DNA from 4 places in the Burkholderia sp. AW49-1 genome. Region 4 is predicted to be linked to each of the others. Evidence: predicted binding sites of a transcription regulator. Region 4 holds the regulator's gene; each other region holds the start of a gene.
The links. Region 4 encodes LexA, which represses DNA repair genes until DNA is damaged. Its sites were predicted from a motif close to ACTGTATNNNNATACAGT; they were not measured.

Region 1 (5,422 bases), on a different contig from region 4:
TGGAGATCGGCCTGATCTTCAGTCTCGTCGCCCTCGGGGTGCTGATTTCATTCCGCATCCTCAACTTCCCCGACCTGACCGTCGACGGCAGCTTTCCGCTCGGCGGCGCCGTGGCCGCGACGCTGATTTCCGCCGGCCACGACCCGTTCACGTCGACGGTGATCGCGATCGTCGCGGGCGCGCTGGCCGGCTTCGTCACCGGCTGGCTCAACGTGCGCCTGAAGATCATGGACCTGCTCGCCAGTATCCTGATGATGATCGCGCTCTACTCGGTGAACCTGCGGATCATGGGCCGGCCGAACGTGCCGCTCATCACCGAGCCGACGATCTTCACCGTGCTGCAGCCCGACTGGATGCCCGACTACGTGCTGCGCCCGGCGCTGCTCGCGATCGTCGTCGTGGTCGCGAAGCTCGGCCTCGACTGGTTCTTCTCGTCGCAGCTCGGCCTCGCGATGCGCGCGACCGGCGCGAACCCGCGGATGGCGCGCGCGCAAGGCATCGCGACGGGCCGTGCGACGCTCGCGGGGATGGCGCTGTCGAACGCGCTCGTCGCGCTCGCCGGTGCGCTGTTCGCGCAGACGCAGGGCGGCGCCGACATCTCGATGGGGATCGGCACGATCGTGATCGGGCTGGCCGCGGTGATCATCGGCGAGACGCTGCTGCCCGCGCGCCGGCTCGTGCTGACGACGCTCGCCGTCGTGCTCGGCGCGATCGTCTACCGCTTCTTCATCGCGCTTGCGCTGAACAGCGAATTCATCGGCCTGAAGGCGCAGGACCTGAACCTCGTGACGGCCGCGCTCGTCACGATCGCGCTCGTGTTGCCGGCGACGCGCAAGAAGCTGTTCGCGCGCAAGAACGGAGGGGCCTGACATGCTGTCCGCACACGACCTGAAACTCACGTTCAACCCCGGCACGCCGATCGAGACGCGCGCGTTGCGCGGGCTGTCGCTCGAGATTCCCGACGGCCAGTTCGTCGCGGTGATCGGCTCGAACGGCGCCGGCAAGTCAACCTTCCTCAATGCGGTTAGCGGAGACCAGCGCGTCGATGCGGGACGCATCGCGATCGACGGCACGGACGTCACGCGCAAGGCCGCGTGGGACCGCGCGCACCTCGTCGCGCGCGTGTTCCAGGATCCGATGGCCGGCACTTGCGAGGCGCTGACGATCGAGGAGAACATGGCGCTCGCGATGGCGCGCGGCGCCCGGCGCGGCTTTCGCGCGGCGCTCGACCGGCCGTCGCGCGAGTTGTTCCGCGACAAGCTGCGTCTGCTGAACCTCGGGCTGGAAAACCGGCTGACCGATCGGATCGGGCTGCTGTCGGGCGGTCAGCGGCAGGCGGTGAGCCTCTTGATGGCGTCGCTGCGGCCGTCGCGGATCCTGCTGCTCGACGAGCACACGGCCGCGCTCGACCCGAAGACGGCCGCGTTCGTGCTGGAGCTGACCGCGCGCATCGTCGCCGAGAGCAAGCTGACGACGATGATGGTCACGCACAGCATGCGCCAGGCGCTCGATTACGGCGACCGCACGGTGATGCTGCACCAGGGGCAGGTCGTGCTCGACGTGTCGGGCGACCAGCGCCGCGGGCTCGACGTGCCGGACCTGCTGCAGATGTTCGAGAAGGTGCGGCACGAGCAGCTCGACGACGACGCATTGCTGCTCGGCTGACGCGCGGCGGGCGGGCCGGTGCGGTGCGGGGAACTGCATCGTGTCGGTTCGCCCGGAGGTTGGCGCATCGGCCCGGCGAATCGGGCGACACGATCCGGCTCGCCCGCTCCGGTGCGGAGTAACATGACGGTCGCACCAGTTTTCCCGTCGTTTTTCCTCTGACGAAAAACCGGTTTCGCCTCAGGACTGTGCGACGCGAGCGCATTGCCATATACTGTATATCCATACAGTTGTGGGTGGCGTCATGCTCGCATCCTCCATTTCTCCCGAATCCCTTCATCCGTCGCTCTGGCGCGGCTCGCAGCTCGCGCGCGGCGGTTCGCGCACGATCGACACGGGTTTCGCGCCGCTGTCCGCCGAGCTGCCGGGCGGCGGCTGGCCGGTCGGCGGGCTCGTCGAGTTGCTGGCCGCTCAGCCGGGCTGCGGCGAGATGCGGCTGCTCGCGCCCGCGCTCGCGCGCACCGTCAGCGCGCGGCGTCCGCTCGCGCTCGTCGCGCCGCCTCAGTCGCCGCATGCGACGGCGCTCGCCGGTCTCGGCGTGCCGGCCGACGCACTGCTGTGGCTGCGCGCCGGCAGCCGCACGGATGCCTTGTGGGCCGCCGAGCAGGCGCTCAGGACGGGCTGCTGCGGTGCGCTGCTGCTCTGGCAGGACGCGCGGCCCGATGCGCTGCGGCGCCTGCATCTCGCGGCCGCGCGCACCGGCGACACGCTGTTCGTGATGCTGCGCCCGCTGTCGGCCGCGCGGCAGCCGTCGCCGGCCGTGCTGCGCGTCGCGCTGCATCCGGTGCCGGGCGGCGTGTCGCTCGACATCGTCAAGCGCCGCGGGCCCGCGCGCAGCGAGCCGCTCGCGCTCGATTTGCCGTCGCCCATCGTGGAGAGCCGCTATGCGCGTCTTGCTCGGCATCCATCTGCCGCGCCTGCCGCTCGACGTGTGCGCCCCGCCGCCGTCTGACGGCGCGGCGGACGACGCAGACGACGCAGGCTGCGCGGTGCTCGAGCAAGGTGTCGTGCTGATTGCCGATGCGCCCGCGCGCCGGCAGGGCGTGCGCGCGGGCATGAAGCGCGGCGGCGTGCTGACGCTCGCGCCCGACACGCGGCTCGTCGAACGCGATCCCGCCCGCGAGGCCGATGCGCTGCGCGCGGTCGCGCTCGCATTGCTGCGCTTCTCGCCGTGCGTCGCGCTCGACGACGAAGCGACGCTGATCGTCGACGTCGGTCCGAGCCTGCGCCTGTTCGGCGGCCTGCCGTCGCTGTGCCGCCAGGTGCGCGCGACGCTCGCGGCGCTCGGCTATGCGGCGCGCCTGTCCGCCGCGCCGACCGGGCGCGGCGCGTGGCTGCTCGCACGCATGTCGGCGCGTGCGCGCATCCGGCGCCGCGTGGCCGGGCCGGCTTCGCTCGTCCGTACGCTCGATCGTCTGCCGTGTGCGCTGCTGCCCGACGCGCGCCCGTATGCGGGCTGGTTCGACGGCCTCGGCTGCCGCACGCTCGCCGATCTGCGCGGCCTGCCGCGCGCGGGGCTGCAGCGTCGCTGCGGTCCGGCGCTGCTCGCCGCGCTCGATCGCGCGTACGGCGATGCGATCGAGCCGCTTGCGTGGATGGCGGTGCCGCCCGTGTTCGACGTGCGGCTCGAGTTGCCGGAGCGCGTCGAATACGCGGAAGCCGTGCTGTTCGCCGCGCGGCGGCTCGTCGTGCAGCTCTGCGGGTGGCTGGCCGCGCGGCAGCTGTCGCTGGCCGCGATGACGTTCGATCTCGAGCACGAGCGCGGCCGTCAGGCCGTGCCGCCGACACCGCTCGAACTCGCGTTCGCCGCGCCCGTGCGCGACGAGACGCACTTCATGCGGCTGCTCGGCGAGCGGCTCGCGCGCGTCGAATTACCGGCCGCGGTGATCGCGGTTCGGCTGAAGGCCACGCGCGTCGAATCGGTGGCGCCGCCGGCCGACGATCTTTTCCCCGAGCCGGGCGGCACGAAAGAGACGCGCGCGCGCTTGCTCGAACTGCTGGTCGCGCGGCTCGGCGCGGACAACGTGCTGCGCGCGGCGCCCGTCGCCGATTACCGTCCGGAGGCCGCGAACCGCTGGCTGCCGCTCGATGCGCAGGCGGGCAAGCCGGCCTGCGGGCCGCCGGCCGCGCCGCCGCGTCCCGCGTGGCTGCTGGCCGAGCCGCTGCCGCTGCTGATGCGCGGTGAGCGGCCGGTATTTCATACGCCGCTCCGGATGATGTCGTCGCCGGAGCGGATCGAGGCCGGGTGGTTCGACGGTCAGCTCGCTGCACGCGATTACCACGTCGCGCAGGACGAAGCCGGTGCGTGCTATTGGGTGTTCAGGGAGCGGGCGGGGAGCGAGTCCGAACCGCACTGGTTCCTGCACGGCCTGTTCGGGTGAACGAAGATGGTTGCGCAATTCAGTTTGTTGCCCGATTACGCGGAGTTGTTCTGTCGTTCGAACTTTTCGTTCCTGCATGGCGCGTCGCATGCGGAAGAACTGGTCGAGCGGGCGGCGGAACTCGGCTATCGCGGGATCGCGATCACCGACGAATGCTCGCTTGCCGGCGCGCCGCGCATGCATGTCGCGGCGAAGGCGGAAGGATTGCCGCTCGTCATCGGTTCGTATTTCGATGTCACGCCGGATGATGTCGTGCCCGGCCACGATCCGGGCCCTGGCGCGTTCGGGTTCGTGCTGCTCGCACAGAATCGCGAGGGCTACGGCAATCTTTCCGAGCTGATTTCGTGGCGGCGCATGGCGTCGCCGAAGGGCACGTACAAGCTGACGCCGCGGATGCTGTCGGCGCCGCCGGCCAAGTTCGCCCATTTGCGCGGCATGCCCGACTGCTTCGCGATTCTCGTGCCCGCGTATCCGGTACGCGCGGACGTGCTCGATGCGCAGGTCGCATGGCTTCGCGCGACCTTCGGCGAGCGCGCGCGGCTCGGGCTCGTGCAGTTGCAGCGGGCACTCGACGGCGCGCAGCGCGACGAGATCCGCGAGGCCGGTGAGCGTCGCGGCGTGCGCGTCGTCGCGCTCGGCGACGTGACGATGCATAAGCGCTCATGCAAACCGCTGCAGGACGTGATGACGGCGATTCGTGTCGGGATGCCGGTTTCGGAGTGCGGGTATGCGCTTGCACCGAACGCGGAGCAGCATTTGCGTTCGCGCGGGCGGATCGCGAAGTTGTTTTCGCCGGGCGAGATCGCCGAGACGTGCGCGATGCTCGACGCGTGCGATTTCGACCTCGGCTCGCTGCGCTACGAGTATCCCGACGAGATCGTGCCCGACGGCCACACACCGACGAGCTACCTGGCACAGGAAACGCGGGCGGGCGCGGCCGTGCGTTATCCGCAGGGCATTCCGGAGAAGGTCGAAAAGCTGATCCGCCATGAACTCGACCTGATTGCGAAGCTGAGCTACGAACCGTTCTTCCTGACCGTCTACGACATCGTCAAATATGCACGCAGCCAGAACATCCTGTGCCAGGGCCGCGGCTCGGCCGCGAACTCGGTCGTTTGCTATTGCCTCGGCATCACCGAGGTCGATCCCGATCAGAGCACGATGCTGTTCGAACGCTTCATCAGCGAAAAACGCGGCGAGCCGCCCGATATCGACGTCGACTTCGAGCATCAGCGCCGGGAAGAAGTGATCCAGCATATCTACGAAAAATACGGCAAGAATCGCGCCGCGCTCGCGGCCGCCGTGTCGACATATCGTCCGCGCGGCGTGCTGCGCGAAACCGGCAAGGCGCTCGGCGTCGATCCGATGCTGGTCGA
Region 2 (5,422 bases), on a different contig from region 4:
CCGCGACGATCGCGAACGCGGTCGCCGGCAGGAAGCCGCCGAACCAGCCGTTGCCGATGTGATACGGCAGCGACATCGACGTGTAGCGGATACGCGTCGGGAACATCTCGACCAGCATCGCCGCGATCGGGCCGTAGACCATCGTCACGTAGATCACGAGGATCGTCAGGATCACGATCGTCATCGGCCAGTTGAGCTGCGACGGGTCGGCCTTCGCCGGGTAGCCGGCCGCCTTCAGCGTCGACGCGAGCGTCTTGTCGAATGCCGCGCCCTGCGCCTTCGCATCGGCCGCCTTGCCGTCGAACGCAGGGATCACCGTATCGCCGACCTTGATCTGCGCGGTCGCGCCAGCCGGCGCCGCGACGTTCTCGTAGTTCAGACCGGCCTTCGCGAGCGCACTCTTCACGATGTCGCAGGAGCTCGTGAACTTCGACGTGCCCACCGGGTTGAACTGGAACGAGCAGGTGGCCGGATCGGCGAGGACCGTGATCGGCGCCTTCTGCGTCGCGAGTTCGAGCTGCGGGTTCGCGTAGTGCGTGAGCGCCTTGAACAGCGGGAAGTAGGTAAGCGCCGCGATCAGGCAGCCCGCGAGGATGATCGGCTTGCGGCCGATCTTGTCCGACAGCGACCCGAAGAACAGGAAGAACGGCGTGCCGATCAGGAGCGCGATCGCGATCAGGATGTTCGCGCTGGCGCCGTCGACCTTCAGCGTCTGCGTGAGGAAGAACAGTGCGTAGAACTGGCCCGTGTACCACACGACGGCCTGGCCGGCGGTCAGGCCGACGAGCGCGAGGATCACGATCTTCAGGTTCTTCCACTGGCCGAATGCTTCGGTCAGCGGCGCCTTCGACGTCTTGCCTTCCGCCTTGATGCGCAGGAACACCGGCGATTCGTTCAGCTGCAACCGGATCCACACCGACACCGCGAGCAGCAGGATCGACGCGACGAACGGCACGCGCCAGCCCCAGTTGCCGAACGCTTCCTCGCCGATGAACGTGCGCACGCCGAGGATCACGAGCAGCGACAGGAACAGGCCGAGCGTCGCGGTCGTCTGGATCCATGCCGTATAGAAGCCGCGACGGTTCGCCGGCGCATGTTCGGCGACGTAGGTCGCCGCGCCGCCGTACTCGCCGCCGAGCGCGAGGCCCTGCAGCAGCCGCATCGCGATGAAGATCACGGGCGCCGCGATACCGATCGATGTGTAGCCGGGCAGGAAGCCGACCACGAAGGTCGAGATGCCCATGATCACGATCGTCACGAGGAACGTGTGCTTGCGGCCGACGAGGTCGCCGAGCCGGCCGAACACGATCGCGCCGAACGGACGCACGGCGAAGCCTGCCGCGAAGCCGAGCAGCGTGAAGATGAATGCGGCGGTCGGATTGACCCCGGAGAAGAAGCTCTTGCTGATGTAGGCCGCGAGTGATCCGGCCAGATAAAAGTCGTACCACTCGAACACGGTGCCGAGCGACGACGCGAAGATCACCTTCTTCTCTTCGCCCGTCATCGGCGAGTGCGAAATTTGCTCGCCTAACGTTGCCATGAATCGTCTCCAAGTCCCTTGATATAGATATGCGGCCGCCTTGGGTGGGCGGGCCTGTCGACGATTATTGGCACGGAAACTTACGGCGCACTGACTCGCGGGCACAAAACGACTGCGCGTTAACCCGCGCCGAATCGGTCGTTTCGCGTTTCGATCGTGTCGCGATCGGGTGGTAAAGCGCCGGTTTCGATGCGGTCGCGGGGTGGTAAGGACTCGCGCGTATCAGGATTGATCCGGCGCGGTGTCCGACAGCGGCAGGCTGATGCGCACGAGCGTGCCGGCGAGGCGCGGTGCGCTTTGGTATACATGATCGTCGAGCGTCAGCGTGCCGCCGTGCTGGGCGGCGATCTCGCGCACGATCGCGAGTCCGAGGCCGCTGCCGTCGCCTTCGCGGCCGAGGATCCGGTAGAAACGTTCGACCACGCGGTCGCGTTCCGCTGCCGGGATGCCGGGCCCGGTGTCCTCGACTTCGAGATGCACGCGCCGCGCCGCACGCTCGGCCCGCACGCGCACGGTGATGCGGCCGCCTTCGGGCGTGTAGCGGATGGCGTTGTCGACCAGGTTGCCGAGCATCTCGCGCAGCATCACGGGATTGCCGTCGACCTCGAGCGGCGCATCGTCCTCCGGGCCTTCGTAGCCGAGGTCCATGCGCTTCGCGAGCGCGGCCTGCACCCAGTCGCGCACCGTGCGGCGTGCAAGCGCGGCGATCTCGACCGGCTCGAACGTCAGCCCGCTCGCGCGGTTCTCGGCGCGCGCGAGCGCGAGCAGTTGCGTGACGAGCCGCGCGGCCTGCTCGGAACTCGTCGCGATCTGTTCGAGCGAACGCTGCACGTCGGGCGGCACGGGGTGGCGCAACGCGAATTCGGCCTGCGTGCGCAGCCCCGCGAGCGGCGTCTTCATCTGGTGCGCGGCGTCGGCGATGAAGCGTTTCTGCAGCGCCATGTTCTGTTCGAGGCGCGCGAGCAGGTCGTTGAACGACGTGACGAGCGGCTCGATCTCGGGCGGTGCGCGCTGCGCCTCGACGGGCGACAGGTCGTCGGGCCGCCGTGCGCGGATGTGCGCCTGCAACGCGTTGAGCGGCGCGAGCCCGCGCGACAGCCCGAACCAGACGAGCAGGATCGCGAGCGGCAGGATCACGAACTGCGGCAGGATCACGCCCTTGATGATGTCGTTCGCGAGCGCGTTGCGCTTGTCGAGCGTCTCGCCGACCTGCACGAGCACGGGCTGCGTGCCGTTCGACTCGGGCAGCGCGACGGTCGTATATGCGACGCGCACGTCGTTGCCGCGCAGCAGGTCGTCGCGGAACACGACGACGCCCGGCGGCGGGCGGTCCTCGTCGCGCGGCAGCGGCATGTCGGCCTCGCCCGCGACCAGCTCGCCGCGCGTGCCGAGCACCTGGAAGTACACGCTGTCGACGTTGTCCGCGCGCAGGAAGTCGCGCGTCTGCTGCGGCAGCGTCAGCTCGGCGACGCCGTTGACCGGATGGATCTGCCGCGCGAGCACGTACGCGTTGGTCTCGAGCGCGCGGTCGAACGGGCCGTTCGCGATCGTCTTCGCGACGAGATAGGTGACGGCGATGCTCATCGGCCACAGCAGCAGGAGCGGCGCGAGCATCCAGTCGAGGATTTCGCCGAACAGCGAGCGCGGCCGCGCGGCCTCGGGCGTGTCGGTTTCGTCGGGCGGCGCGAACGGGTTCTCGTAGCGCGCGTCGCGCGCGGCGTCGGCGGCGGACGGTTGATCGCCGGTCGGATGGCGGGAGTGGGCCGGCGTGGCCATCGCGGCGACGGCCGGGCTCAGCGCAGCGGCGTGCCGGCCGCCGCGGACTGGGGCGCGGGCGAGTCGGCCGGCGCCGCGGGCGCGACTTTCTCGAGGCAGTAGCCGAGGCCGCGCACGGTGGAAATCCGCACGCCGCTCGGCTCGATCTTCTTGCGCAGCCGGTGGACGTACACTTCGATCGCGTTGTTGCTGACTTCCTCGCCCCATTCGCACAGATGGTCGACGAGCTGCTCCTTCGACACGAGCCGGCCGATGCGCTGCAGCAGCACTTCGAGCAGCCCGAGCTCGCGCGCGGACAGATCGAGCACGCGGTCGTTCGCATATGCGATGCGGCCGACCTGGTCGAACGCGAGCGAGCCGTGGCGCACGACGGTCGGGCCGCCGCCCGCGCCGCGCCGGGTCAGCGCGCGCACGCGCGCCTCGAGCTCGTTGAGCGCGAACGGCTTGGCCATGTAGTCGTCCGCACCGAGGTCGAGCCCCTTCACGCGCTCGTCGACGCTGTCGGCGGCGGTCAGGATCAGCACGGGGAGATTGGAATTGCGCGCGCGCAAGCGCTTCAGCACGTCGAGCCCGGACATCTTGGGCAGCCCGAGATCGAGGATCAGCAGGTCGAAGGACTGCATCGACAGCGCGGTATCGGCCTCGACGCCGCTCTTCACGTGGTCGACGGCATAGCCCGATTGGCGGAGTGACCGGGTGAGGCCGTCCGCGAGTATGCTGTCGTCTTCGGCGATGAGAATTCGCATGTTGCTGACCGATGGCCGGCGGGGCGTTCGCGCCGGCGCGGCTGTCTCCGAAGTTATCCGTGTACAACGCAGCCTGCATTGCGGGCTTGCATAAAACACTGTTTTTTTATACAGTGTCTGCATTCGTGGGCAGCGCTTGAAAGCGGGCGCGCCTCTGACAGACGCTGCTCATCATAGCAAAGGACGATTCATGGAAGATAGCAAGAAGGGCTCCGGGATGACCGCCGAGAAGAGCAAGGCGCTGGCGGCCGCACTCGCGCAGATCGAGAAGCAGTTCGGCAAGGGATCGATCATGCGGATGGGCGACGGCGAAGCGGCCGAAGACATCCAGGTCGTCTCCACGGGCTCGCTGGGTCTCGATATCGCGCTCGGCGTCGGCGGCCTGCCGCGCGGCCGCGTGGTCGAGATCTACGGTCCGGAATCGTCCGGTAAAACCACGCTCACGCTGCAGGTCATCGCCGAACTGCAGAAGCTGGGCGGCACGGCAGCCTTCATCGACGCCGAGCACGCGCTCGACGTTCAATATGCGGCGAAGCTCGGCGTGAACGTGCCGGAGCTGCTGATCTCGCAGCCGGACACCGGCGAGCAGGCGCTCGAAATCACCGACGCGCTGGTGCGCTCGGGTTCGATCGACATGATCGTCATCGACTCGGTCGCGGCGCTCGTGCCGAAGGCCGAAATCGAAGGCGAAATGGGCGATTCGCTGCCGGGCCTGCAGGCTCGCCTGATGTCGCAGGCACTGCGCAAGCTGACGGGCACGATCAAGCGCACGAACTGCCTCGTGATCTTCATCAACCAGATCCGGATGAAGATCGGCGTGATGTTCGGCAACCCGGAAACCACGACGGGCGGCAACGCGCTCAAGTTCTACTCGTCGGTGCGTCTGGATATTCGCCGCATCGGTTCGATCAAGAAGAACGACGAGGTGATCGGCAACGAAACCCGCGTGAAGGTCGTCAAGAACAAGGTGTCGCCGCCGTTCCGCGAAGCGATCTTCGACATCCTGTACGGCGAAGGCATTTCGCGTCAGGGCGAGATCATCGATCTCGGCGTGCAGGCGAAAATCGTCGACAAGGCAGGCGCCTGGTACAGCTACAACGGCGAGAAGATCGGCCAGGGCAAGGACAACGCGCGTGAATTCCTGCGCGAGAATCCGGAAATCGCGCGCGAGATCGAAAACCGCATTCGCGAATCGCTCGGCGTTGCCGCCATGCCGGATGGTGCAGGGCTCGACGAAGCCGAGGCGATGGACGAAGAAGAGTGATGGTCGGGCGCCGAGGTCAGGCTGGCGAACCGGAACCGAGCGACGCGCCCGATACGGCGGGTCGCTCCGGCCGGCAAGCCGAATCCTCGGGGGCCA
Region 3 (5,422 bases), on a different contig from region 4:
GGATGCTCGCACGCCTTGTCGCGCGCGACGAGTTCCAGCACGCGCAGCGGCAGCGCCGGCGTGCCGGCGCCGAGCGTGGTCGCCGCTTCGAGCGCGAGCGCCCGGCCGGGCGTCTTCGCGGTCAGGAAGAACACGTGATCGAGCTCGCCCTCGCCGCATGCTTTCAGCAGCGGGAACACCGTGCCGAGCGTCTTGCCGATGCCGGTCGGCGCCTGCGCCATCAGGCAGCGTTCGTCGCGCGCCGCCCGATAGACGGACACGGCCAGCTCGCGCTGACCGCTGCGGAATTGCCCGTGCGGAAACCTCAACGCGCGCAGCGCCGTATCGCGCGCCGCGCGATGCGCGGTCTCGCGCTCGGCCCAGCCGACGAAGCACGCGCACTGCTCGGCGAAGAACGCGGCGAGCGCGCTTGCGCCGAGCGTCTCCGTCAGCACGGTCTCGCGCTCCGACACGATGTCGAAATACACGAGCGCGACGTCGATTTCCGCGAGGCTGCGTGCGTCGCACATCAGGTGCGCATAGACCTTCGCCTGCGCCCAGTGCAGCGCGCGATGATTGGCCGGCATCGCGTCGAGGCTGCCGCGATAGGTCTTGATCTCCTCGAGCCGGTTCGCGACGGGATCGTAGCCGTCCGCGCGCCCGCGCACGGTGAGCGTGCCCCACGTGCCGGTCAGCGGAATCTCGGTTTCGTAGCGTGCGCCGCGCTTCGACGTGACGGCGCCGTGGCCCGCGATGCCTTCGAGCGCGGTCGGCGCGGGCGTGAAGCGCAAGTCGAGATCGCCGCGCCGCGCGGTGAACTCGCACATCGCCCGCACCGCGACGACATAGCTCATGCGGACAACCCCGCCGCTTCGTCCTGCCCGACGCCCACGCCCGCCCATTCGACATCGACGACGCGCACCGGCATGCCGTGCGCGATGCAGTATGCGAGCCAGCGCGTCTGGTTGTCCTGCAGCCGGTCGCCCGGCCCCTTCACCTCGATCAGTTCATAGCGCCGCTCGCCGGGCCAGAAACGGACGAGATCGGGCAGCCCGGAGCGATTGCCGCGGATATCCGCGAGCAGGCGCGTGAACCACAGCCGCAGGTGCTCGGGAGGCAGGCATGCCAGCGCCTCGTCGAGCAGTTCGTCGGTCAGCACGCCCCAGAACACGAACGGCGATTGCAGGCCCATCTTCGTGGCGTAGTGCCGGCGGATCGTGTCGCAGTACGCACCCGAATCGAGTTGCGCAAAGCAGGCGGCGAATGCGGCGGTGCGGCGTACCGCGAAATCGGGCGCGTGCAGGTCGGCCGGGCCGCGCTGGAACGGGTGAAAGAACGCGCCGGGCACGGCCGCGAACACGGGCTCCCAACAGAGCAATCCGAACAGCGAGTTGATCAGCGTGTTCTCGACGTAGTGGACCGGCGCGTCGGGCCGTGCAAGGTGGTCGCGCACCGCGTATTCGACGCTGACGAATGCGTCGGGGCGCGCAAGCACGAGCGTCTCGCGCGGCACGTCCGGCGCGCCACCCGCGCGTTCGACCCGCTGCCCGAGACGACGCTGCAGGCGCGGCAGCATTCGCTCGACGCGCTGACGTTCCTCGTCGCTTTCGAAGGCGCTGCGCGCCTCGAGCGCCAGCGCGAGCGCATCATCGTCGCGTCCGCAGCGCTCGAGCACGCGAATGCGCCGGTGCCGGCTGCCCGGCCACGCGCTGCGCGCATATGCGTCGAGCGCGGCGGCCCAGTCCGCGCGCCGCTCGCAGGTCTGCCCGAGCGTGAACAGCAGCTTCGCGCGGCGTGTCGCGAGCCACGGCTGCATGCAGCCGACCGCGTCGATCGCCCGCAGCAGCGCGTCGAACGGCAGGTCGTCGGGCCACGCATCGAGAGCTTCGCGGCAGGTCTGCAGCGCGAGATACGTCTCGATGTCGTCGCGTTGCTGGAACGCGCGAGACGACGGCGCGAACGGCACGCTTTCGTACTGGAACACGCCGAGATCGGCGAGCACGAATTCGCTCCAGTCCTGATGAAGATTGCCGAAGAACATCAGCCGCAGCCGGTCGCACAGCGCGCCGACCGCCACACGCAGCACGCGATCGTCAGCTTGCGCGCACCACGCGTCGAGCGGCTGCGCCACGTCGTGCGCGGGCCGCAGCCGCTCGAGCCAGTCGGGCTTGCGCTCGCCCGCGTGCGCGGCGAGCGACGGAAACACCTTCAGGAGATCGGCCTTGGTCGACAGCGCGAACAGCTCATCGAGCGAGAGCGCGGGCGCCGGATCGACCCAGCCGAGTTCGACGAGCGGCGCGGCCGCGTCGAGCGTGCTGCCGATCTCGTCGTACACGAGCTTGCTCGCGCGGAAGTCGGCCCCGCTGCGCATCAGCATCCGCACGAGCAACGCGCGCGACGCTTTCGGCAACAGCGCGAAATCCCGAAGAAACGCGTGTTCGCGCGCATCGAGCAGGTCGTCGTAACGCTCGCCGAGCCAGGCCAGCGCGCGTTCGAAATTGGTCAGGTAGTAAAACGCCGGGGGCGTCGGCGATGCAGGCGTCACGGGGATCGATCACTGTACGTTTGTACAGGTCGGAATCATATCAAATGTGAAGAAAAATACCGCATCCCGCGCACCGCACGGCCGCCTCCGCCGGTCCGGATCAGAACTGGTAATTCACCGACATGTCGAACACGCCGTTCGTCGATTGCTGCGTGATCGGGCTGCGCCTTGCGCGCCCGACGAGCTGTTCGATCGCGCCGTCCATCGTCACGAACCAGTGCTTGTTGACGAACCAGACCATCGTCACGCCCGCGCCGAACGACTTCATCCCCGCGCCCGATGAATAGGTCGGCAGCCCCGAGCGCGCGGACGCACCCGGGCTCACGCCGAACCAGCTGTTCATGTAGCGCGAATCGGCGAACGACACCGTCGGCCCCGCGAACCAGAAGAAGTGTTCGTTGCTGCCCGGCATCGGCATGTACGCGGAGAAATCGCCGACCCAGCCGTTCGAGCCGCCGATGCTGCGCCGGACATCCGCGCGCAGCACGAGCGGAAAATCCTTCGAGATCACGTAATCGGCCGCGAGCTTCATCACCGGCGCCGCGTTGATGTTGTCGAGCCCGTTCAGGTGGTCGAGATCGTCGGCCGAGCGGCGCCCGAGGTCATAGCCGACCGACAGGCTCACGCGCCAGTTGGGCCCGCGCAGCACGTTCGCGCCGAGCCCCTCGCCGGTCGACAGGAAGAACAGGTCGCGATAGCGCACGTCGACATTCGGGCCGCCCATCACGCGGTAGCGATCGGAACCCGCGTAGCGCGGCTGGAGCGTCATCGCCGCGCCGACGCTGACCTGCCACGTCGGGACCGTCGGATTGAACAGTTTCTGCAGCGGAACGCCCGCCGAGTATTGCCATTCGCCGAGCGGCGAAGGCGTCTGCGCCGACGCGTCGCGCGCACCCGCCGCTGCGAGCGCGGCGAAGGCCGACAGGCCGGACACGAACCGGCGAGTGCCGGGCGACAACAACGGGCGGGCAACGGTCATCAAGGCGGTCTCCGTCGGTTGCATGAAACGAACCTGAGGGAAAGCGCGTCGCATCCCGACCGGCTGCAACGGCAGGCAGCCGACGGCGCGAACGTAGCGTGCGCTGAATTGTGAACATCCTACGCGACGCGCGCGAAGCCGCAAAGCGCCCGTTGAGCACGGGCACTTTGCCGATTTCCGGTACGAACGGGCGCAGGATTGCGGAATCAGAAACGCTCGACGTGATAATCGCCGGCGAGCGCGGCCGGACTGCGCTTCGCCATCATCCGCGAGAAGCCGTCGGCGAGCCGCCCGAGCGCGAGCTGCTTCTGGCTCGCGTCCCAGTGCGTGTAGGTGTCGTAGGCGGTGTCGTCGAACGACACGGTAACGGCAACCGGGCGCCCGCTCGCGCGAAAACCGATATGCAGCACGCCGCCCGGCAACTCCTCGATGTGATAGCGCAGCGAACGCGACTCGAAATAGCGGCCCAGCACCTGGGCGATCGCGCGCTTGTCGGGCGATTGCACGTGAATGTCCATGATGGTCCTCCTTTCAGTGATCGCGCGGCCGGCCGTGACTGCCTGCGCCCGCCCGGCATTCGCAGCGGCGGCGGCTGCGACGGCGGATCGCCTTGCGGCAGGCCTGGGGGCACGGGCGGATCGAACGGATCGTCGTGCTCGGGCAGCGCCGGGTCGGGATCGACGTCGGGCGTCGGCTCGGGACGGTGCAGCATGGATTGCGTACTCATGTCACTCCTGCGCGGCGGCTCGCGCGTGTCGATTGGCGCGGCGAGCGCGCGCAACCGCTGTGCCTGCCAAGGGGGTGACCGGGGTGACCGCGCACGCGGTCATGCGTCGTATGCCGCCATCACCAGCCACAGGGTGCGCCCTTCGGCAGCGAGCCGCACCGCGAGCGCGAACGGATCGGACGGCGTGCATCGCGCGACCAGCGCCCGCTGCGCGCTTTCCGGCCCCGCATAGACGGTATGGTTCAGCTCGCGGACTTCGTCCTTCCCGTCGAACAGGCGCCGTTCGGGCCGATGTCCCCGTGATTCACGCTGCCATGTGTCGAACCGTTCGCGCACATCACGGAAATCGCCGCCGCACACGTTCGCGTCGTAACGTATCCTTTCCTTGGGTTCAATCATCACGATGCCCTCTCGTCCATACCTGCGGCGGGCGGCCCGCATGTCCGCCCGTCCATCCGCCTCGACGGCTGCAAGCGTCATGCCGCCGGCGCCGCGCGGGCATGGCGCTTGCGGCCGTCGTACCCGTAAGGAGGTTCGATCATGACCGCATCCGCCCCCGGCAGCCGCAGCGCCGTGTCACCGGCTGCCGGCTCGCTCTCTCTGGCCGCATCGCGCAAGCCGTCCGAAGACAAGACGGAGAAACGCATCGACGAAGGCCTCGAGGAGACGTTCCCGGCCAGCGATCCGCCCGCCGTTGGCGGCGCGACCCGTATCGACCCCGCCAGGCCGTCCGGCGAACGCGACCGTCGCTCGCCCGACGCCCCGCCACCGCCCCGCGATCACGGCTGACGGCGGCACTCCGGCCCGCAATTGCGCGGCAGCGTGACAACGGGCCGGCACAACCGGAGTGGACTGATGAAACGCATTGAACGTGCTTGGCACGAAGTCAGCGGCGCCGCGGGCGTCGCGGCGCTGGCCGCGATCGAGAGCGCGGTGGTGCTCGCCATCGTCGTGATGACGGGCGTTGGTCACTGAGCGTCGCGCGCGGCCCGGCCACGGCTGCCGCCGTGGAAGATGTACAACCCGGCTGGCAAATTTCTCCGTGGCACCGCCGCGCAGCTCCGGCGCCTGTCGATTGAACGCGGCACGCGTTCTGCTCCCGCATCGTCTCGCTCACGAAGGAGGCGTTCATGTATCGCGTCAACGAAATCATGTCCCGCGACGTAGTGTGCGTCGCGCCGACCGACACGAT
Region 4 (5,422 bases):
GTCGTCGACCGTGTACAGCTTCAGCTTCGGAAACTGTTTCGTCAGCTCCGCCGGCACGTTCTTCGAACGCGGGCGGTAGTAATTGCGCGCCGCGATTTCCTGGCCCCGCGGGCTGTACAGGAAATTCAGGTACGCCTCGGCCAGCTTGCGCGTGCCCTTCTTGTCGACCACCTTGTCGACGACCGCGACGGGCGGTTCGGCCAGGATGCTCACCGACGGCACGACGATCTCGAACTTGTCGGTGCCGAATTCCTTGATCGACAGGAACGCTTCGTTTTCCCATGCGATCAGCACGTCGCCGATCCCGCGCTGCACGAAGCTCGTCGTCGCGCCACGCGCGCCCGAGTCGAGCACGCCCGCGTTCTTGTAGAGCTTCGTCACGAATTCCTTCGCGCTCTGCTCGTTGCCGCCCGGCTTGTGAACGGCATATGCCCATGCGGCCAGGTAGTTCCAGCGCGCGCCGCCCGACGTCTTCGGGTTCGGCGTGACGATCGAGATGCCCGGCCTGGTGAGATCGTCCCAGTCCTTGATCCCTTTCGGGTTGCCCTTGCGCACCAGGAACACGATCGTCGACGTGTACGGCGATGCGTTGTCCGGCAGGCGCTTCTGCCAGTCCTTGTTGACGAGGCCCTTGTTGGCGAGCGCGTCGATGTCGTAGGCGAGCGCCAGCGTCACGACGTCGGCCTGCAGGCCGTCGAGCACCGAGCGCGCCTGCGCGCCCGAGCCGCCGTGCGACTGCTTGAAGTTGACCGTCTCGCCCGTCTTCGCCTTCCACTCCTTGCCGAACGCCTGGTTGAAGTCCTGATACAGCTCGCGCGTCGGGTCGTAGGACACGTTCAGGAAGGTCGTATCGGCCTGGGCGTGCGTCGCCACGCCCAGCGCCGCCGCCGCGCCCAGCGCGAGTGTTGCGATCAGGCGGCCCACTCCGCCCACCAGCCCCGTATTGCGCTTCGCCATCCTTGGTTCTCCAGTGTTGTCGGTATTGCGATGTCGGGCCAGTCTAGCGAACGGCTTACATGATTAAAAATAATCGTTCTTCATTTTTTAATACTCAAAAGTGCTAACGCAGACGGGATGGACGGTTGCGGCGGACGAACCGGCGTCCGGGCGTCGCGAAATCGCGTCGGAACCGCCGCGATCGCAGCGAACCTCAAGTAACACTTGAAATTCGCGAAGTACTGTATAAAAATACAGCTCACTGTCTATCCATACAGTTCAGCCATGACCAAACTCACCGCCCGTCAGCAGCAAGTATTCGACTTGATCCGCCGCGCGATCGAGCGCTCCGGTTTCCCTCCCACGCGCGCCGAGATTGCGGCAGAGCTGGGTTTCAGCTCGCCGAATGCGGCCGAGGAACACCTTCGTGCGCTGGCGCGCAAGGGCGTGATCGAGCTGGCCGCCGGCGCGTCGCGCGGCATCCGCCTGCTCGGCATCGACGACGCGCCGCACCAGTTCACGTTGCCGCACGCCGGCCTGATGCAACTGTCGCTGCCGCTCGTCGGCCGCGTAGCGGCCGGTAGCCCGATCCTCGCGCAAGAGCACATCTCCCAACATTACGCGTGCGATCCCGCGCTGTTCACCAGCAAGCCCGATTACCTGCTGAAGGTGCGCGGCCTGTCGATGCGCGACGCCGGCATTCTCGACGGTGACCTCCTCGCCGTGCAGAAGCGCACGGAAGCGAAGGACGGCCAGATCATCGTCGCGCGCCTCGGCGACGACGTCACGGTCAAGCGCCTGATGCGCCGGCCCGGCGGCCTCGAGCTGATCGCGGAGAACCCGGATTACGAAAACATCTTCGTCAAGGCCGGCAGCGCGGAATTCGCGCTGGAAGGCATCGCCGTCGGGCTGATCCGCTCGGGCGAACTCTGACAATCGGTCTCGCTGAGGAGAACATCATGGAACGCCTTTCCCGTCTGCTGCCTTTCCGTCAATTCGGCCGCCTGCGTCACCTGCGCGGCCGCACGCCCTGCGCGCCGCTGTCCGCCGCGGCGCCCGTGGTGAGCCAAGAAGTCGCAGTTGAACGGCAGGCGTCGCTGCTGCCGTCAGCCCTTCCCGCGTTCGCGCGGGTCTCGCTGAATGGTGGCCTGAATCACGCAGAGCCGGCGCGCCGAGCGCCCGTGCGCGTCTATCACGGTCGGTCGCGCCTGATCATGGTCGGGACGATCGATGCCGTGTGCCGGATGATCGATCGCTGCATCGCAGAGGAACGATCGGCCACGCACGGCGGTCTGTGATTGCGGAACCTGTCCGCACCGGAGGCATCGTGACTGGATCATCGGGCCGCGCATGGCGGCTCAAACCATTGCTGATCGTCGTGCTGGCCATCGCCGTCCTGATGGCGATCGGTTACGCGTACGCATCGCCGTACGTCGCGCTCGGTCGCCTGAAATCGGCGATCGACGCGCGCGATGCGCAAGCGGTCAGCGAGTATGTCGATTTTCCGTCGCTGCGCATCAGCCTGAAGCAGCAGGTCACGGAAGAGTTGATGCGCCGGATCGACGCAGTGAAGAAGGACAATCCGTTCGCGGTGATTGGCGCACTGATCGGATCTGCGTTGATCGGCCCGCTGGTCGATGCCTATGCGACACCGGAAGGTGTAGCGGCACTGATGAGCGGCATTCCCCCGCGCGGCAATCCGGGTGAACGGCCGCCCGAGTGGTCGGGTCCGCCGTCAGACGCTGCAACTGGCAACGCACCAGCCTCGCCGCCTGTCAATCCGGCCAGCGCCCCTGTACCAGCTAGCAATGTCACCGCCTCGGCCGCAACTGCGCCAGCCAACGCATCCGCACCTGGCAGCCCGGGCGAGGCGGGCCATCCGCAGCAAACGAGCGCCGGCTACCGGAATATTGATGAATTTGCCGTGACTTACCAGCGCAGCGCCGACGGCACGCGCTATGCGGCAATCTTCCACCGCTTTGGCTTGTTCTCGTGGAAGTTGTCAGCGATCAACCTTCACGCCTGAGCGGCGGCAATCGGTGTAGATGCCGCAAAACCGGCACGAATCGCGATGCGACCCGGCCGGCCTTACGATCATCGGCTCACTTGCCGCTCGCAGTGGCCGCTTCGCGTTCGCGAGCGATCTCGGCCTTTTGCTCTTCCGCCGACGAACACGCGACCAGGATGCTGCAGTTCACGCGATCGAGCAGTTGCGTGTTGCCCGAGCCCATCCACCATCTCGACAACCCGCTGCGGCACCGATGGCCGACGACGACGAGGTCGGCCTTCAATTCCGTCGCGAGATTCGCGATTTCGTCGATCGGATAGCCGAATGCGAAATGGCCTTCCGCCTGAACGCCGCGCTCGCGCAGCCAGTTCACGCCTTCCTGCAGGATTTCGCGTGCGGTTTCCTCGAAGCGGCCGCACGCGACATCGGTCAGCAGCCCTGCGCTTTGCGCGATGCTCGAGCGCATGTCGACGACCGACAACAAATGCGTTTCCGCCTTCAGGTCCAGCGCGAGATTGGCGCCGCACCGCAGTGCCTTGCGTCCTTCGAGCGTACCGTCGTAGCACAGCAGAATCTTGTTGTAGCTAGCCATGAAACCTCCCTGTCGCGACTCCGTACCCTATGCACTCATCATGGTGCGCCGCAATTCCGGACGCAAGGGATGGAAAACGCTGATTCGCCACGCGGCGCGCGTCGGCGATGATGCGGTGCACGATCCGTGCGCGCATGCACCGTGCCGCGCGGGCCCGCCCTGAAGAGACGCCGCCGATGCACTAGAATGGCCCGTTCGTGCCGTCGACGTGCGTTCGCCTCGGTCATGCCCATGTGACACGCATTCATCCGATCCGTTCGCCAGCCGGTGTGCCCGTCCGACCGGCCGCGAAACGCGGCCGCGTCCGCATACAACGACAACCTGCCCATGTCCGTTGCACCGATCGATTTCCGGAACGTCGAAAAGCGCTATGGCGACAAGCTTGTCGTCGACGACCTGTCCTTCCACGTGCAGGCCGGCGAATGCTATGGCCTGCTCGGGCCGAACGGTGCCGGCAAGACCACGACGCTGAAGATGTTGCTTGGCCTCGCGTATCCCGACGCCGGCACCATTTCACTCTGCGGCGAGCCGGTTCCGTCACGCGCGCGGCATGCGCGCCAGCGCGTCGGCGTCGTCCCGCAGTTCGACAACCTCGACCCCGACTTTACGGTCCGCGAGAACCTGCTCGTGTTCAGCCGCTATTTCGGAATGTCGGCACACGCCGCACGCGCGCTCGTGCAACCGTTGCTCGAATTCGCGAAGCTGGAAAACAAGGCGGATGCGAAGGTTGGCGAATTGTCGGGCGGCATGAAGCGCCGTCTGACGCTCGCACGCGCGCTCGTCAACGATCCCGACGTGCTGGTGCTCGACGAGCCGACGACGGGCCTCGATCCGCAGGCGCGGCACCTGATGTGGGAGCGGTTGCGGTCGCTGCTCGCGCGCGGCAAGACGATCCTGATCACCACGCATTTCATGGAGGAAGCCGAGCGCCTGTGCGACCGGCTGTGCGTGATCGAGGAAGGCCGCAAGATCGCCGAAGGCGCGCCGCACGCGCTGATCGAATCGGAGATCGGCTGCGACGTGATCGAGATCTACGGGCCGGAGCCGATCGCGCTGCGCGACGAACTGGCGCCGTTCGCGAAGCACACCGAGATCAGCGGTGAGACGCTGTTCTGCTACGTGACCGATCCCGAGCCGCTCAGTGCCCGACTCAAGGGTCGCACGGGATTGCGTTATCTGCATCGTCCGGCCAATCTGGAGGACGTGTTCCTGCGGCTCACGGGCCGCGAAATGCAGGACTGATCGATCATGGACGTACGCAACTATTCCGCCGCCGCGCCGTCCGCACCGCCACGCGAATCACGCTTCGCGATCGCGCTGCCCGCGAATGCCACCAACTGGATTGCCGTCTGGCGACGCAACTACCTCGTGTGGCGCAAGCTCGCGCTCGCCTCGCTGTTCGGCAATCTCGCCGATCCGATGATCTACCTGTTCGGGCTGGGGTTCGGGCTCGGCCTGATGCTCGGCCACGTCGACGGCGTGTCGTATATCGCGTTCCTCGCGGCCGGCACGGTCGGTTCGAGCGTGATGATGTCCGCGAGCTTCGAATCGATGTATTCGGGCTTCTCGCGAATGCACGTGCAGCGCACCTGGGAAGCGATCATGCACACGCCGCTCGCGCTGGGCGACATCGTGCTCGGGGAGATTGTCTGGGGGGCGAGCAAGGCGCTGCTCTCCGGCGTCGCGATCATGCTCGTCGCGGGCCTGCTCGGCTATGCGCGGTTTCCGTCGATGCTCGCGGCGCTGCCCGTGATCGCACTCGCCGGCCTCGCGTTCGCGAGCACGGCGATGATCGTCACCGCGCTCGCGCCGTCCTACGACTTCTTCATGTTCTATCAGACGCTCGTGCTGACGCCGATGCTGCTGCTGTCGGGCGTGTTCTTCCC

Region 1: the regulator LexA is predicted to act here: its motif matches at 1,879-1,896, upstream of imuA (translesion DNA synthesis-associated protein ImuA).
Region 2: the regulator LexA is predicted to act here: its motif matches at 4,160-4,177, upstream of recA (recombinase RecA).
Region 3: the regulator LexA is predicted to act here: its motif matches at 2,536-2,553, upstream of ACV22W_RS00845 (VRR-NUC domain-containing protein).

The regions. Positions count from the first base shown of each region.
Region 1 is NZ_JBSAXF010000010.1:162,943-168,364, forward strand. It holds gene ACV22W_RS17800 (ABC transporter permease) at 1-869, shown strand, start outside; gene ACV22W_RS17805 (ABC transporter ATP-binding protein) at 871-1,665, shown strand; gene imuA (translesion DNA synthesis-associated protein ImuA) at 1,910-2,617, shown strand; gene ACV22W_RS17815 (Y-family DNA polymerase) at 2,550-4,046, shown strand; gene ACV22W_RS17820 (error-prone DNA polymerase) at 4,053-5,422, shown strand, end outside.
Region 2 is NZ_JBSAXF010000012.1:101,403-106,824, reverse strand. It holds gene ACV22W_RS19580 (MFS transporter) at 1-1,540, opposite strand, end outside; gene ACV22W_RS19575 (sensor histidine kinase) at 1,763-3,316, opposite strand; gene ACV22W_RS19570 (response regulator transcription factor) at 3,334-4,062, opposite strand; gene recA (recombinase RecA) at 4,253-5,326, shown strand; gene recX (recombination regulator RecX) at 5,326-5,422, shown strand, end outside.
Region 3 is NZ_JBSAXF010000001.1:206,102-211,523, forward strand. It holds gene ACV22W_RS00840 (ATP-dependent DNA helicase) at 1-833, opposite strand, end outside; gene ACV22W_RS00845 (VRR-NUC domain-containing protein) at 830-2,524, opposite strand; gene ACV22W_RS00850 (MipA/OmpV family protein) at 2,625-3,503, opposite strand; gene ACV22W_RS00855 (hypothetical protein) at 3,710-4,021, opposite strand; gene ACV22W_RS00860 (hypothetical protein) at 4,330-4,629, opposite strand; gene ACV22W_RS00865 (hypothetical protein) at 4,771-5,019, shown strand; gene ACV22W_RS00870 (CBS domain-containing protein) at 5,361-5,422, shown strand, end outside.
Region 4 is NZ_JBSAXF010000005.1:188,882-194,303, reverse strand. It holds gene ACV22W_RS11055 (sulfate ABC transporter substrate-binding protein) at 1-957, opposite strand, end outside; gene lexA (transcriptional repressor LexA) at 1,222-1,869, shown strand; gene ACV22W_RS11045 (hypothetical protein) at 1,896-2,234, shown strand; gene ACV22W_RS11040 (DUF2939 domain-containing protein) at 2,264-2,962, shown strand; gene ACV22W_RS11035 (universal stress protein) at 3,039-3,536, opposite strand; gene nodI (nodulation factor ABC transporter ATP-binding protein NodI) at 3,864-4,778, shown strand; gene ACV22W_RS11025 (ABC transporter permease) at 4,785-5,422, shown strand, end outside.